DNA from 3 places in the Gordonia polyisoprenivorans genome. Region 1 is predicted to be linked to each of the others. Evidence: predicted binding sites of a transcription regulator. Region 1 holds the regulator's gene; each other region holds the start of a gene.
What was found. The regulator LexA, encoded in region 1, represses DNA repair genes until DNA is damaged. The targets are predictions, from matches to a motif close to CGAACANNTGTTCG.

Region 1 (4,279 bases):
CGTCGCCTCCACCGATCCCGGCTCACACGTGGTGGCCGAGGCCGACCGTGAAGCCGAGAAGGCCCGCTTCGCCGATGCCGCCGCCGTGGTCGCCGCCCGACTGCGTGAGCGCGCATCGCACGCCTCGGGCGCCGCCGCCGAGGTCCTGATCGCCACCGCGGGCCTCGTCGAGGATCGGGGATGGATCGGGACGGTTGCCAAGCTGATTGCCGACGGCACCCCGGCCCCGGCCGCGGCCGCCGCGGCCACCGAACAGTTCGCCGCGATGTTCGCCAAACTCGGCGGGATCATGGCCGAGCGCATCACCGACCTCAACGACGTCCGCGATCGGGTGGTGGCCGAGGTGCTCGGCGAACCCGAACCGGGGGTCCCCGTGCCCGACGAACCGTCGGTGCTCCTCGCCGACGACCTCGCGCCCGCCGACACCGCCGGCCTCGACCCGAAACTGATCACCGCGCTGGCCACCCGGCTCGGCGGCCCGACCAGTCACACCGCGATCATCGCCCGCCAACTCGGGATTCCGTGCGTGGTGGCGGTCGCCGGTCTCGACGAGGTATCCGCGGGCACACCTGTGCTCGTCGATGGGACGGCGGGAACCGTTGTCGTCCAACCTGATCCGGAGCGCGCCAAGGACGAGGTGGAGCAGAGCCGGCGGGAGGCGGAGGCGATCGCGGGATGGAGCGGGCCCGGACGCACCGCCGATGGCGTGGAGGTGGCCATCCTGGCCAACGTCGCCGACGGCGTCTCGGCGCGCGCGGCCACGGCGTACCCCGTCGAGGGGGTGGGTCTGTTCCGCACCGAACTCGCCTTCCTCGATCGGGCCGACGAGCCGTCGGTGCAGGAGCAGGCAGCGCTCTATCGCGAGGTCATCGAGGCTTTCGACGGCAAGAAGGTCGTCGTTCGGACCCTGGATGCCGGCTCGGACAAGCCACTGAAATTCGTCGATCACGGCACCGAGGCGAATCCCGCACTGGGGGTACGGGGCAACCGGATCGCCGCGACACATCCCGAGATCCGTGCCGGACAACTCGACGCGATCGCCCGCGCCGCGCAGGAGACCGGGACCACGCCCTGGGTGATGGCGCCGATGATCGCCTCGGCCGCCGAAGCCGCCGAATTCGCCGCCGAGGTCCGCGGCCGCGGGCTCGTGGCGGGGGTGATGATCGAGATCCCGTCGGCGGCGATCCTCGCACCGTCCATCCTCGCCGAGGTCGACTTCGTCTCGATCGGCACCAACGACCTGACGCAGTACACGATGGCCGCCGACCGGATGTCGGCCGAACTCGCCGGGCTCACCGACCCGTGGCAGCCTGCCGTGCTCTCGCTGATCGCCGGTGTCGCCGAGGCCGGCACCCGCAGCGAGACCCCGGTGGGGGTGTGCGGCGAGGCCGCCGCCGACCCGCTGCTCGCGTGTGTTCTCGTCGGACTCGGCGTCACCTCGCTGTCGAGTGCCCCGGCCGCGGCGCCCGCGGTGGGGGCGAAGCTCGCCGAGGTCGACCTCGAGGCGTGCCGCTCCGCCGCCCGTGCCGCACTGGCCACCGCATCACCGGCCGATGCGCGTACCGCGGCAGCCGAAGCGTTGCGCGGCTGAGCGATCCGACCGAACGGTCCGGCGCGGGTGGCTCCGCTCAGATGCGGCGCATCACCGTGACGACCTTGCCCAGGATCGCGGCGTCGTCGCCGGGGATGGGCTCGAACAGGTCGTTGTGCGGCATCAGCCACACATGACCGTCCTTGCGCTTGAAGGTCTTGACCGTCGCCTCGCCATCGATCATCGCTGCAACGATGTCGCCGTTGTCGGCGACGTTCTGCTGCCGTACGACCACCCAGTCGCCGTCGCAGATGGCCGCGTCGATCATCGACTCGCCGACGACGCGCAACAGGAACAGCGACCCGTCGCCCACGAGTTCACGCGGCAGCGGGAAGACGTCCTCGACGGCCTCCTCGGCCAGGATCGGTCCGCCGGCCGCGATGCGCCCCAGGACCGGCACGAACGTCGGCGTGGGGAGATTCGACGCATTCGGATTGTCGTCGGTGGGTGTGGGATCGCCGTCCTGGACGTTCACCGCACGGGGCCGGTTGTGGTCGCGTTTGAGCAGACCCTTGCGCTCGAGGGTCCGTAGCTGGTGTGCGACCGATGAGGTCGACGCCAGGCCGACGGCGTCGCCGATCTCGCGGATGCTCGGCGGGTATCCCCGCTCGCGCACGGACTTGCGGATCACGTCGAGCACGCCCTTCTGGCGCGGGGTGAGCGCGGCCTCGACGGCCGCCGGATCGATCGGGCCGGTCGCGACGGTCTCGTCGGAGTCGTCCGAGTCGGTGACGGTGGTCGCCTCGGGGTCGGACGAACGGCCCTTCTTCTCACTCATGGGGTTCGCATCCTTTCGGTCGGTGCGCACGTCCTGTCGGAGTACGCCCTGGTTGACGGGCCCTGTGGAGAGCTGAACACCGGCCAGGGTAGCCGAGGCGACAGGCAACCTCAAACATGTGTTCGACGTGTCGCGAGAAATTGTCGGAGCCCCGTGGTAGAACTCGAACATCCGTTCTTCGAATGCATGATCGAGACAGGGAGACACCATGCCGACCGTACTTCTGCCCACCACGCCGGGCGCCGACGACCTGCAGGTTCGGTCCCGGCGGACGGCCCACCACACCGCCGCCCGCCGCGGGACATCGATTTCGGCCCGCGCGACCGTCGAACACCGCGTGCTCAAACACCGGTCGTCGGAGCGCAGTCTCCCGGAACGGCGCACGCTCGAGCGCGAGCCGGCACGCAGGCGACCGGCGTACGCGGGCCCGGCCCGGCCCGGTGTACGCCGCGCTCCGCTGGTTGCGGGTACCCGCTGTTCCTCGCCGGTCGGCCCGCGTGTCACCGCGCATCGCACCGCCCGTCGGAGCGGTGCGATGGTGGCTGTGCTTACCGGCGTCGCCCTGGCGCTGCTGGTCTGGCTGGTGGCCGTGGCCGGCAGCGATTACCAGCAGTCGACCACCCCGACGCCCACGGCGACCGAGGTCGTGCACGTGCGAGCGGGGGAGTCGTTGAACTCCGTCGCGGCGCGGGTGGCCCCCGATCTCCCGCGGCAGGCCGTCATCGAGGAGATCACGAAGATGAACGAGATGACGGGCAGCGGGCTGCAGGTCGGGCAGGCGCTGCTCGTGCCTGCCTACCGGTGACGTCACGGCCGGACGATCACACGGTAATTCCGCCGCTGTGGGGCGGTATTGTCGGTGTATGCGCTGCCCGTTCTGCAGGAATGATGACACCAAGGTCATCGACTCCCGAGTTGCCGACGAGGGGCAGGCGATCCGCCGTCGCCGCTCCTGCAGCGCATGCGGTCGCCGGTTCTCGACGGTGGAGACCGCCGTCCTCGCCGTCGTCAAACGCAACGGCGTCACCGAGCCGTTCAGCCGGGAGAAAGTGATGCGTGGGGTCCGGCGCGCGTGTCAGGGCCGCCAGGTCGACGAGGACGATCTCGCGCAACTCGCCCAGCAGGTCGAGGAGACCGTCCGGGCCTCCGGGGTGGCCGAGATCCCCAGCAACGAAGTCGGATTGGCAATCCTCAAACCTTTACGCGACCTCGATGAGGTCGCCTACCTGCGATTCGCGTCGGTATACCGCTCCTTCGATTCCCTCGAGGATTTCCAGCGCGAGATCGACGACCTGCAGGGCAATCTGACCCACGACCGGACCACTCCTGCGTCCGGCGCAGTCTCAGCCGAGTCCGTCCAGAGTCCGTAGCGCCCGCTTTTCCGAGACCGGGTACCGCGTGCCCAGTCGCTGCGCGAACAGACCGACCCGCAACTCCTCGACCAGCCAGTGCGCCTGGTCGTTGACCGCATCCCGCCTGCCGTCGGGCACTTGCGCGAGCCGCTGATTCCAGCGCTCCACCACCCGATCCAGCGCCTGCATCCCGGCGCGATCCCGCGCGGCAGATGCGGGCAGATGCTCCAGCCGTTCACGCGCGGCGTGGAGATAGCGGGGCACCTGCGCCAGATACTCACGTGGGGTGGCGGCGACGAAGCCGTCGAACACCAGATGGTCGAGCTGTTCGGCGACGTCGTCGGCGGCGAGTTGTCCCGAATGGGTGTCGATCACCCCGCGCAATGCCACCAATTCCCGCAGCACGTCGACCGCGAGGCGCAGATACTCCGGAGCGGCATCGGTCACCGCTGGTCGCAACCGCTGAGCGAGCGCGGCGAACGCCTGGGGGGAACGTACGGTACGCAGCTCGTCGGCGTCCACGAGATCACGGATCGCTCGGCGTGTGCAATCGCCGAA
Region 2 (4,279 bases), 2.1 Mb from region 1:
TGGCCGTGCGCAGGTCGACGGTGCCGTGGAGCCGGGCGGTTCCGTTTCTTCTCGGCGTGGCTGTGTGGCTGATCAGCGCGTGCGGGTTTGTCGGCGTGTACTCCGACACCCTGTTCTGGGTGCGAGCGCTGCAGATTGTGCTGGTGCTGATGGTGGTGCCGTTCTGTCTTGCGCTCGGGATGCCGGTGACGGTTGTGCGCGAGGCGTGGCCGGCAGCGCGCCGGGTGATCGATCGTTGCCTCCGAACGCGGGCGGCGCGGGTGATCGCGTCTCCGGCGGTGACCTCGGCCGGCGTCATCGTGACGCCGTGGCTGATCTATCTCACCGGCTGGTATCCGGCGCTGCTGCGATCCGATGCCGTCGACACCGTGACCCGACTGTTGCTCGTGCTCTGCGGCTTCGGGTACTTCTACGCGCGGCTGCAGATCGACCCGGTGCCACGGCGCTATCCGCAATCCCTGTCGTTGCTCGTCACCCTGGGCGAGACACTCGGCGACGGCATCCTGGGCGTCGTGATGTGGCAGGGCGGACTCCTCGCCGCCTCGTATTACGAAGCGCTGCACCGCACGTGGGGGCCGTCGCTGCGGACCGATCAAACCATCGGCGCCGGTGTGTTCTGGGTGCTCGGCGACGTCATCGGTCTGCCGTTCCTCCTCGTGCTGTTCGACCGATTCCGTACCGACGAGGGTCGGCGCGCAGAGATCGCCGACGCCGAACTCGATGCGGCCGAACGCGACTCGACCCGATCGACGGCAGCGGAAACCGAGTCCGAACAGCCGGCGGGGTTGTGGTGGGAGAACAACCCGGAGTTACGCGAGCGCTTCCGCTGAGCCGGTGGGCGCCAATTTCCGGTGGTCGAGCAGACCGGCGGATCTTTCGTCCCGGTGGTCGAGGTGTCGAGGAGCGCCAGCGACAAGCCGTTCTCTCGGTGGTCGAGGTGCCGAGGAGCGTTAGCGACGAGCCTCGAGACCTGTTGCACCGCTGCTGGTTTCCGACCACGGACCGAGCACGTGACGGTCTAGAACCCGCAGTCGCCGAGGAGTTGGGCGAGTCGAGTTTCGACCGGCGAGTCTGACGTGGGGTCAGGGTGGAGGATTTCGACGAGGTCGTAATATCCGTGTCCGATCGGGACCTGGCTGCGCCGGATTCGGTTGGTGGGCAGCATCGAGTCCCGGTCGTCGCTTGCGGCGAGATCGGTATCGGCACCACTTGGTGGTGGGTCGGGTGGGTGCAACTCCGCCCGGACGCGAACCAACGCCGCGGCGTAGGTGGCCCCGACATCGGGTAGCGCGGTGGTGCGTTTCGGGTTCGGTTCGGCTGCGCCGATGGGGGTGTTTGTGCGCCACCAGCATCGTCCGGCCCACGGCCCGGCGCGATAGATGCCGGTCGTGAATTGTCCGGGTTTGTCGCCGACCATCCGGTTGTGTTTGCCGCAGGCGGGGGCGAGGTCACCGATGTTGGTGAGTCCGCCTTTCGCATGGTCTTTGGTGGCGTGATGAATTTCGACGTGCGCGGCGGGTTGGGTACATCCGGGGAACGAGCAGTACTCACCGCCGTCTTTGGCGAACAGGGCGATCCGCTGCCCCTGGCTCGCTAACCTCGCCCGACCCAAATACAGCGGCAGACTGGTGTGGTCGTCGAACACCGCCAACCACGGCTGACTGTGGGCAGCCAAAGCGATGACATCCCGGATTGGGAGGAGGGTGCCGGTCGCCGTGACGCCCATCCCGGTTTGCGCAATCAAGTCAGCCAGAGACGTTTTGATGATCAGATGCGGTGGTAGGCCGCGATGCGATTGCGGGCCGAGTCCGACATCGAGTCCGGCGCGTAGGACTGCTTCCAACGCATCATGGTTGCGTTGGACCTGATCCCGGTGATCGCGGGCTGCGGCAGCCGCCACCTGGTCGGGGTCGGCGTCTTCGCGACTGCCGGTCGGGGACTCCGGGTCGGCGGGGTTGTTCATTCCGGGCGCCGCCCACGCGGCGAGTACTGCTTCGAGGTGTGCGGTCAGAGTGGGGGTCATTTGTCCCGATAGCCCACTCATTTTTTGGGCGTTCTGCCGGCCGATGCGGATCTGGCGGTGGCGTTGCCGATCGGTGTCGTCGGTCAGTTGGCCGTCGGGGTCGAGGTGCGCCAACACCCGTGCCCCCAGGATCCGCAGATCAGACGGGGTGTGGGTGCGGGCGAACCCGGCCATCGTGGCGTCGGCCGACATTTTTTCGTCGAACGGGACTGTCGTAGGTATGCGGTCCAACACGTCGATGACGACTGCGGCGTGGGAGGGGCCGGCCGCCCCGGAGGCCATCGCTTCGGCCAGCGCCGGATATTTCGGCGCAGCAACCTCGCCGGTGACGGTGTGGAAGGTGGCGGTCGCTTTGAGTTGTTTCCACCGCCGCCACGGTTCCGACACACGCAACAAGCCGATCATGGCGTCGGTGGTCGACCCGTATCCGTATTCGCGGGCGAGATGGCGGTCGGAGAATTCGACGATCTGCCGATCGCCTTGGACGGTGACGCGGGTGATCAACTGTTCGGTGGATTGAGCGACCGCGACCAGGTCATCGTTGGACAGGCCGGTCAGATCATCGGTGGCCAGCGCATCGACCAAGCGGTGGGCGAGGGCGAGTTTCTGGGTGGTCGACAACCCAGAAACGTCGGGCAGTGCGGTGTCGACCATCATTTCTCACCCCCCGGCGATAAGCGCACATGTGTTTGTGTGCTGTTGTGTTCGAGTGTATGCCGGGTTTGTCGGGTTGGCAAGGGGTTGTCGAAAGTTTTTTCGGACTGTTTTCAGCACGGCGCGGATCGGTGTGGCGCGGTCACCGGAATCGTCAGATTCCATTTCTGGAGTGCGGGCTCGACGTAGGCGATCGTGTTGTCGCGGTCAGCGGGGCCGTCGTGCAGGATGCCCACCGCGCACACGCTCTGGTCGGGGTTCACGACGAACACCGCTGATCCCGAGTCGCCGACGACGGCATATCCACCCCAGTGGAGGCTGCGCGTGTTGGCGTCGAGGAGCGGACCGCACGTCAGGCCCGCGCGACCGCCAGCCATGCAGATTGGTGTTCCCCGAGGCAGTGTGGCCGCTTCCCGGGGTGTCATGACACCGGCGATCGGGTGACCGTCGATGGTGGTGACCCATTGTGCTGCAGTCGCAGTCGGCGGTAGGAATGCGGCCGCGGCGTCGAGCATGGTGCCGTCGGCCAGGGTGTCGTCCTCGTGTAGTTCGTAGGGGCTGAGGGGCAGGCGGCCCGTTTCGGACGAATCGGTGTACAGCCACGTGGGTTGACCCAGGCCGCTTACGCAGTGCCCGGCCGTCAGGTCGCCGCGGCTGCCCGTCGACGAGGTGACCGGCCAGCCGAGTGTGCATTGTGACGCCGGACCGGATGCCGTCGCGTCGACGATCGTGACGCCCGGCCGATACGTGTGGTCGGTCGTCGGGGTGAAGGGGACGGGATGTCCGCCTCCGCTGTCGGGCAACGTGACGAATCGGGTGGTGACCGGCGGGGGGTCGGATGTGGGTGCCGCCCCACCGCATGCGGCGACGAACAAGAACGGCAGCAGCGCCGCCGGAATAGCCCACCGCAGCCGGGTCACACGCGGCAGAGTAGTGATCCTGCCTGTGGGTTTCCTGCCGACCAAGGTCTGGTTTCACCGGCAGTCACGACGAAATTGATTGTCGGCAAGTCCTCAGCGCGAGGGTTCTGCTTACGGAATTCATGAGTCATCGGTCGGTCTGCCCGACGGGATCAGCGAGACGTTCGGGCGTCAGGCCCGTCTCTGATTCACAGGTTTCCGTACTGCCGCTCGACAGTGAATCGGAAGAGTACGGCCTCCTCGGCAGCGAGTACTTCCTCGAGCTCGCTGCCGCTCAGTCCGAGGTGGTGGCTGCGGTCGCTGTGGTAGTCGAGTGGGCCGGTCGGTCGCTCATCGCGAACGCGGAAAAAGCGCACGAGCGCGCGAGCCGCCGCCTCACCGTCGATGATCGTGACGCCGACGTCGAGCGAGAGCCAAGCGTGCTGCTCGTCGGCGAAGTACAGACTGCAACGGGGGTCACGCCGGAGTCGTCGGGTGCGCAGTTTGTCGGCATGACTCGCGCTCTCCAGCACGCCGTCGACCATCGCTGCCTCGATCTTCACCGCTCGTGGTCGCCCATCACCGCCGACGGTGATCATCGCGGCGTGCGGGTGGGCGGCGATGAAGGAAATAGCCGCGTCGTTGGGTTGCGTCGTCATGGCTACCAGACTTGCGGTTGAAGCCGACTTGAATGCAAGTCCGG
Region 3 (4,279 bases), 2.1 Mb from region 1:
CTCTCCGGGGTCACCATGATCAGTGCGGTCGAGGCGCCGGCATTCGGGTTCGCTCCGGTGCCGTTGCCGGTCCAGATCAGCGTCGCCGGGTTGGCGACGTCGGACAAGGTCTTGATGTGTGCGACGGCCTGCTCGGCGGCCGGTGCGACGTTGCCGTCGGCGTCGTGCACGATCACCAACAACTGGCCGTTGACGCCCTCGCCGAATCCCTTCTGCAGCAACGCCGATGCGCGTGCCTCGTCGGAGTTCGACAGGTCCATGCCGAGTTGCAACTTGCCGACCGGGATCGCGGCCAGGACGAGGATCGCCAGGCCGACGATGATGAACGGCAGCGGCCGTTTGACCACCGTCCGACCGAAGCGAACGCCGTTGGAGTCGGCGGTCTCGGACTCCTCGGCGTGGCGGATGCCGGGGATACGCGGGGTGAAGACGAACCGGCCGACCGCCCCGAGCAATGCCGGGATCAGGGTGAGCGCCGCGATCACCGCGATGACCACGGCCACTGCTGCGCCCGCGCCCATCTGGGTGATGAGCGGGATGCCCACGACGGTCAGCGCCACCACCGCGATGACCACCGTCAGGCCCGCGAAGACCACCGCGGTTCCGGCGGTGCCGACCGCGCGACCGGCGGCGTCGGCGCGACTACCGCCGCGTTTCACCTCGCTGCGATAGCGCGACACGATGAACAGTGCGTAGTCGATCGACACCGCGATACCGAGCATCGTGACGATGCCCGTCGCGGTCTGGTTCACCGTCATGAACTTGGCGCTCAGCGTCACCAGCATCATCGTCAGCGCGACGCCGACGATGCCGGTGACCAGCGGGATGAAGGCCGCGATCAACGCACCGAACGCGACGATCATCACCACGAACGCCACTGCGAAACCGATCAACTCGGCCTTGCCGCCCTGTTCCATGACCTGGACGAGCGACCCCGTGGCCTCGACCTGCAGTCCGTCGCCGCGATGTTTGGCGAGAACGTCGAGGAGTTGCTGTTTCTGATCGACGGACAGGTCCTGGACGTTCGTGGTGACCCCGACGCTGATCAGACCGACGTGGCCGTTGTCGCCGAGGACCTTCGCGGCCACCGCCGGTTGCGCCTTGGCGGCGACGAGCGGGCTGACGACGGTCTTGGCGTCGGCGACGTCGGGCAGCTTCTGCAGGTCGGCGGCCAGCGCGTTGAGCTGGTCGGCGTGCGCCTCGAGTCCGTTGTCGGCGTACACCACCACCGTCGCCGAACCCCGGGACTGCTGCTCCATGACCTTCGGGAAGTACTGCTGCAACTGGCTGGTCGCGGTACCCGAGTCGGTGCCGGGCAGATCGAAATCCTGCGCGAACTTGGGTTTGAGCGCGCCGACCAGGCCGGCCACGACGACGAGGGCGAGCAGCCAGGTCGCGATCACCCACCATTTGTGCCGGAACGAGAACCGGCCGAGCCGGAAGAGCAGTGAGGCCATGGCAATCCCCTGGACGTCGATGCGGACGGGTCGTCGATACAGCGGCGCGTCACCCAAAAGTGTGAGTGACTAACACTTGATACTGTGTACTCCGCTTTTTCGCGACGCGCCACCAGCTTATGGCGTGTTCCAGGACACCAGAACATGCGTTCGATACGCGCTAGGGTGGGCTCATGAACGTCGGCATGCAGGGTTCGCTCTTCGACCTCACGGGGACCGCCGGAACCGCGCCGAGCCTCGGCGCGCTGGGAACCTCGGTGACCCGCCGCGAACTGTCCGACGGCGCCTGGGTCGACCTGCGTCCGGGTTGGATCACCGATTCCCCCACCCTCTTCGACGCCCTGCACGATGGCGCGGCCTGGCGCGCCGAACGACGGCGCATGTATGACCGCGTCGTCGACGTCCCGCGCCTGGTCGCCACCTACCAGGCACGTCATCGCCTGCCCGATCCCCTTCTGGCGCAGGCACGTTCGGAGTTGAGCGCGCACTATCGCGAGGAATTGCCCGAGGGTTTCGCGACGGCGGGCCTGTGCCTGTATCGCGACGGTTCCGATTCCGTGGCCTGGCACGGCGACCGGTTCGGTCGCGGCGCCACCCACGACACCATGGTGGCGATCCTGTCACTCGGGGCGCCGCGGCCACTGGCGTTGCGCCCCAGGGGTGGTGGACCGTCGCTGCGATTCGTCCTGGGCTCGGGCGATCTGCTCGTGATGGGTGGCAGTTGTCAGCGCACCTGGGAGCACGCCGTGCCGAAATGTCCCGGCGTCGGCGCCCGCATCAGCGTGCAATTCCGTCCGCCGGGCGTGTGGTGAGGCTCGCCGGCCCTAGATCGGGTAGGCGACGCCGGTGAGCTTCTCCGACTCCGCCCACAGTCCGTCACGGATCGCTCGGTCGTTGGCGCGGCCACTGAAGGCCGACACCCCGGGCGCCCCACGCATGCCGAAGAAGTGGCTCGGCCCGTAGAACGTGCCGTTGACGACGTCCGACGCGGTCGCGGCGTACAGCGTGGGCAGCGCGCCGACGGCGGCCGACTGCGCGAACAGGTTGCCGATCTTCATCGCCGTGTCCATGAGCGACTCGGTGTGGCCCTGCAGTTCGGTGGCCGCGTAGCCGGGGTGGGCGATCAGCGAGAGCCGGCCGTCGCCGTCCGCGGCGTCGAAACGGTCGGCGAGATCCATCCCGAACATCAGGTTGGCCATCTTGGAGTCGCCGTAGGCCCGCCACCGGCGGTAGCGGCGGTTGTGCCACCCGAGGTCGGCGAGATCGATACGGCCGAGTTGGTGCAACCCCGACGACAACGTCACCACGCGGTCACCGATCTTGGGCAGCAGCAGTCCGGTGAGTGCGAAGTGGCCCAAATGGTTGGTGCCCATCTGCATCTCGAAGCCGTCGGCGGTGCGCCGCAGCGGCAGCGCCATCACGCCGGCGTTGTTGATGAGGACGTCGACGCTGGTGATCCCGTTGGCGAACGCCCGGACCGATGCGAGGTCGGCGAGGTCGAGTGCGGCCACCCGCGCCCGGTCGCCGAGGCCTCGGGCTACGTCGTCGGCCTTGGCGGTGTTGCGGCAGGCCATGATGACCTCCGCGCCGGCACCGACCAGCGCCTCGGTGGTCTCGGCACCGAGTCCGGAGTTGGCCCCGGTCACGATGAAGGTCCGGCCCGTTTGATCCGGGATGTCGTGCGTCGACCAACCACTCATGGAATGCCCCTTTGTCGCTGCGGTGTGCTCCCTCTCACCCTGCCACGACATCGCCCCGAGGCGGAGACGAGCGGACCGAGAGGCGGAGACGAGCGGTGTGTCACCGCGCGCGTTTGCCGCTACCGCAGGCGCATCAGTCCGGCCGACCCCAGCCATTTCACCGGGCGCAGCAGTCCGGAGATCACGTCACCCACCGTGGGGGTGCTGTCGGGAACGAGATCGGTCGGGCCGTAGATCTCGGTGGCCTCGGTGCGACCGCGCACGACCCGCTTGCCCAGCATCGTCCAGTGCTCCGACTCGTCGTCGGCGGCGCCGGCGATGGCCGCCCCGCTCCCGAGCACCGGCACCCGAGCGGTCTTGGCCATCTCCGACAGGCGTGCACATTCGTTGACCGGGTCGCCGATCACCGTGTATTCGTATCGTCGTTCGGCGCCGATGTTCCCGGCGAAGGCGGTGCCGAACGAGACCCCGATCCCCCAGTGGACGTCGAGAGCCTCGCTCAGGCCGCGCGCGAGGTCCCGGGCCGCGGCCAAGGCCGCACCGGCGGGATCGTCGATCGCCACCGGCGCCCCGAACACCGCGAGCGCGGCATCGCCCTCGAATTTGTTCACGAATCCCCGGTGGTCGTCGACGACCTGCGCCACGATCTCGAAGAATTCGTTGAGCAGCGCCGCGGTGTCCTGCGGGCGGCGTTCCTGCGCGATGGTGGTGGAGCCGACGATGTCGACGAGCAGCACCCCGACCTCGGCATTGGTGCCGTGCAGACCCATCCCCCGCTCGATTGCGAGTTCGGCGACGGTGTCACCGACGTGGCGGGCGAACAGCTCCCGCATGCGTTCGCGCTCGTCGAGGCCGGTGACCATCTCGTTGAATCCCTGCTGCAGCACCCCGAGTTCGGAGGAGTCGTACACGTCGACGTGGGCGTCGAGGTCGCCGGCATGCACCTTCTCCACCGCGTCGCGCAGTTCGGTGAGCGGATCGATCAGGGACTGGCCGACGAGGACGATGATACGGGCACCGGCAGCGAGTCCGACGAGCGCGAGAACCACACTCGCCCAGTCGATGTCGGCGGCCACCGGCGGAAGCATGTGCAGTCTGCGCCCGACGTTGAGGATGATCAGA

Region 2: a site for LexA is predicted at 2,702-2,715, ahead of J6U32_RS24155 (HNH endonuclease signature motif containing protein). Genes of this name have one in related genera too.
Region 3: a site for LexA is predicted at 1,597-1,610, ahead of J6U32_RS24085 (alpha-ketoglutarate-dependent dioxygenase AlkB). Genes of this name have one in related genera too.

Annotation. Positions count from the first base shown of each region.
Region 1 is NZ_CP072203.1:3,267,640-3,271,918, forward strand. It holds gene ptsP (phosphoenolpyruvate--protein phosphotransferase) at 1-1,591, shown strand, start outside; gene lexA (transcriptional repressor LexA) at 1,629-2,369, opposite strand; gene J6U32_RS14780 (LysM peptidoglycan-binding domain-containing protein) at 2,578-3,174, shown strand; gene nrdR (transcriptional regulator NrdR) at 3,233-3,739, shown strand; gene hrpA (ATP-dependent RNA helicase HrpA) at 3,713-4,279, opposite strand, start outside.
Region 2 is NZ_CP072203.1:5,386,746-5,391,024, reverse strand. It holds gene J6U32_RS24160 (cytochrome c oxidase assembly protein) at 1-830, shown strand, start outside; gene J6U32_RS24155 (HNH endonuclease signature motif containing protein) at 1,019-2,677, opposite strand; gene J6U32_RS24150 (hypothetical protein) at 2,791-3,597, opposite strand; gene J6U32_RS24145 (pyridoxamine 5'-phosphate oxidase family protein) at 3,786-4,235, opposite strand.
Region 3 is NZ_CP072203.1:5,376,099-5,380,377, forward strand. It holds gene J6U32_RS24080 (MMPL family transporter) at 1-1,457, opposite strand, end outside; gene J6U32_RS24085 (alpha-ketoglutarate-dependent dioxygenase AlkB) at 1,631-2,269, shown strand; gene J6U32_RS24090 (oxidoreductase) at 2,282-3,157, opposite strand; gene J6U32_RS24095 (adenylate/guanylate cyclase domain-containing protein) at 3,277-4,279, opposite strand, start outside.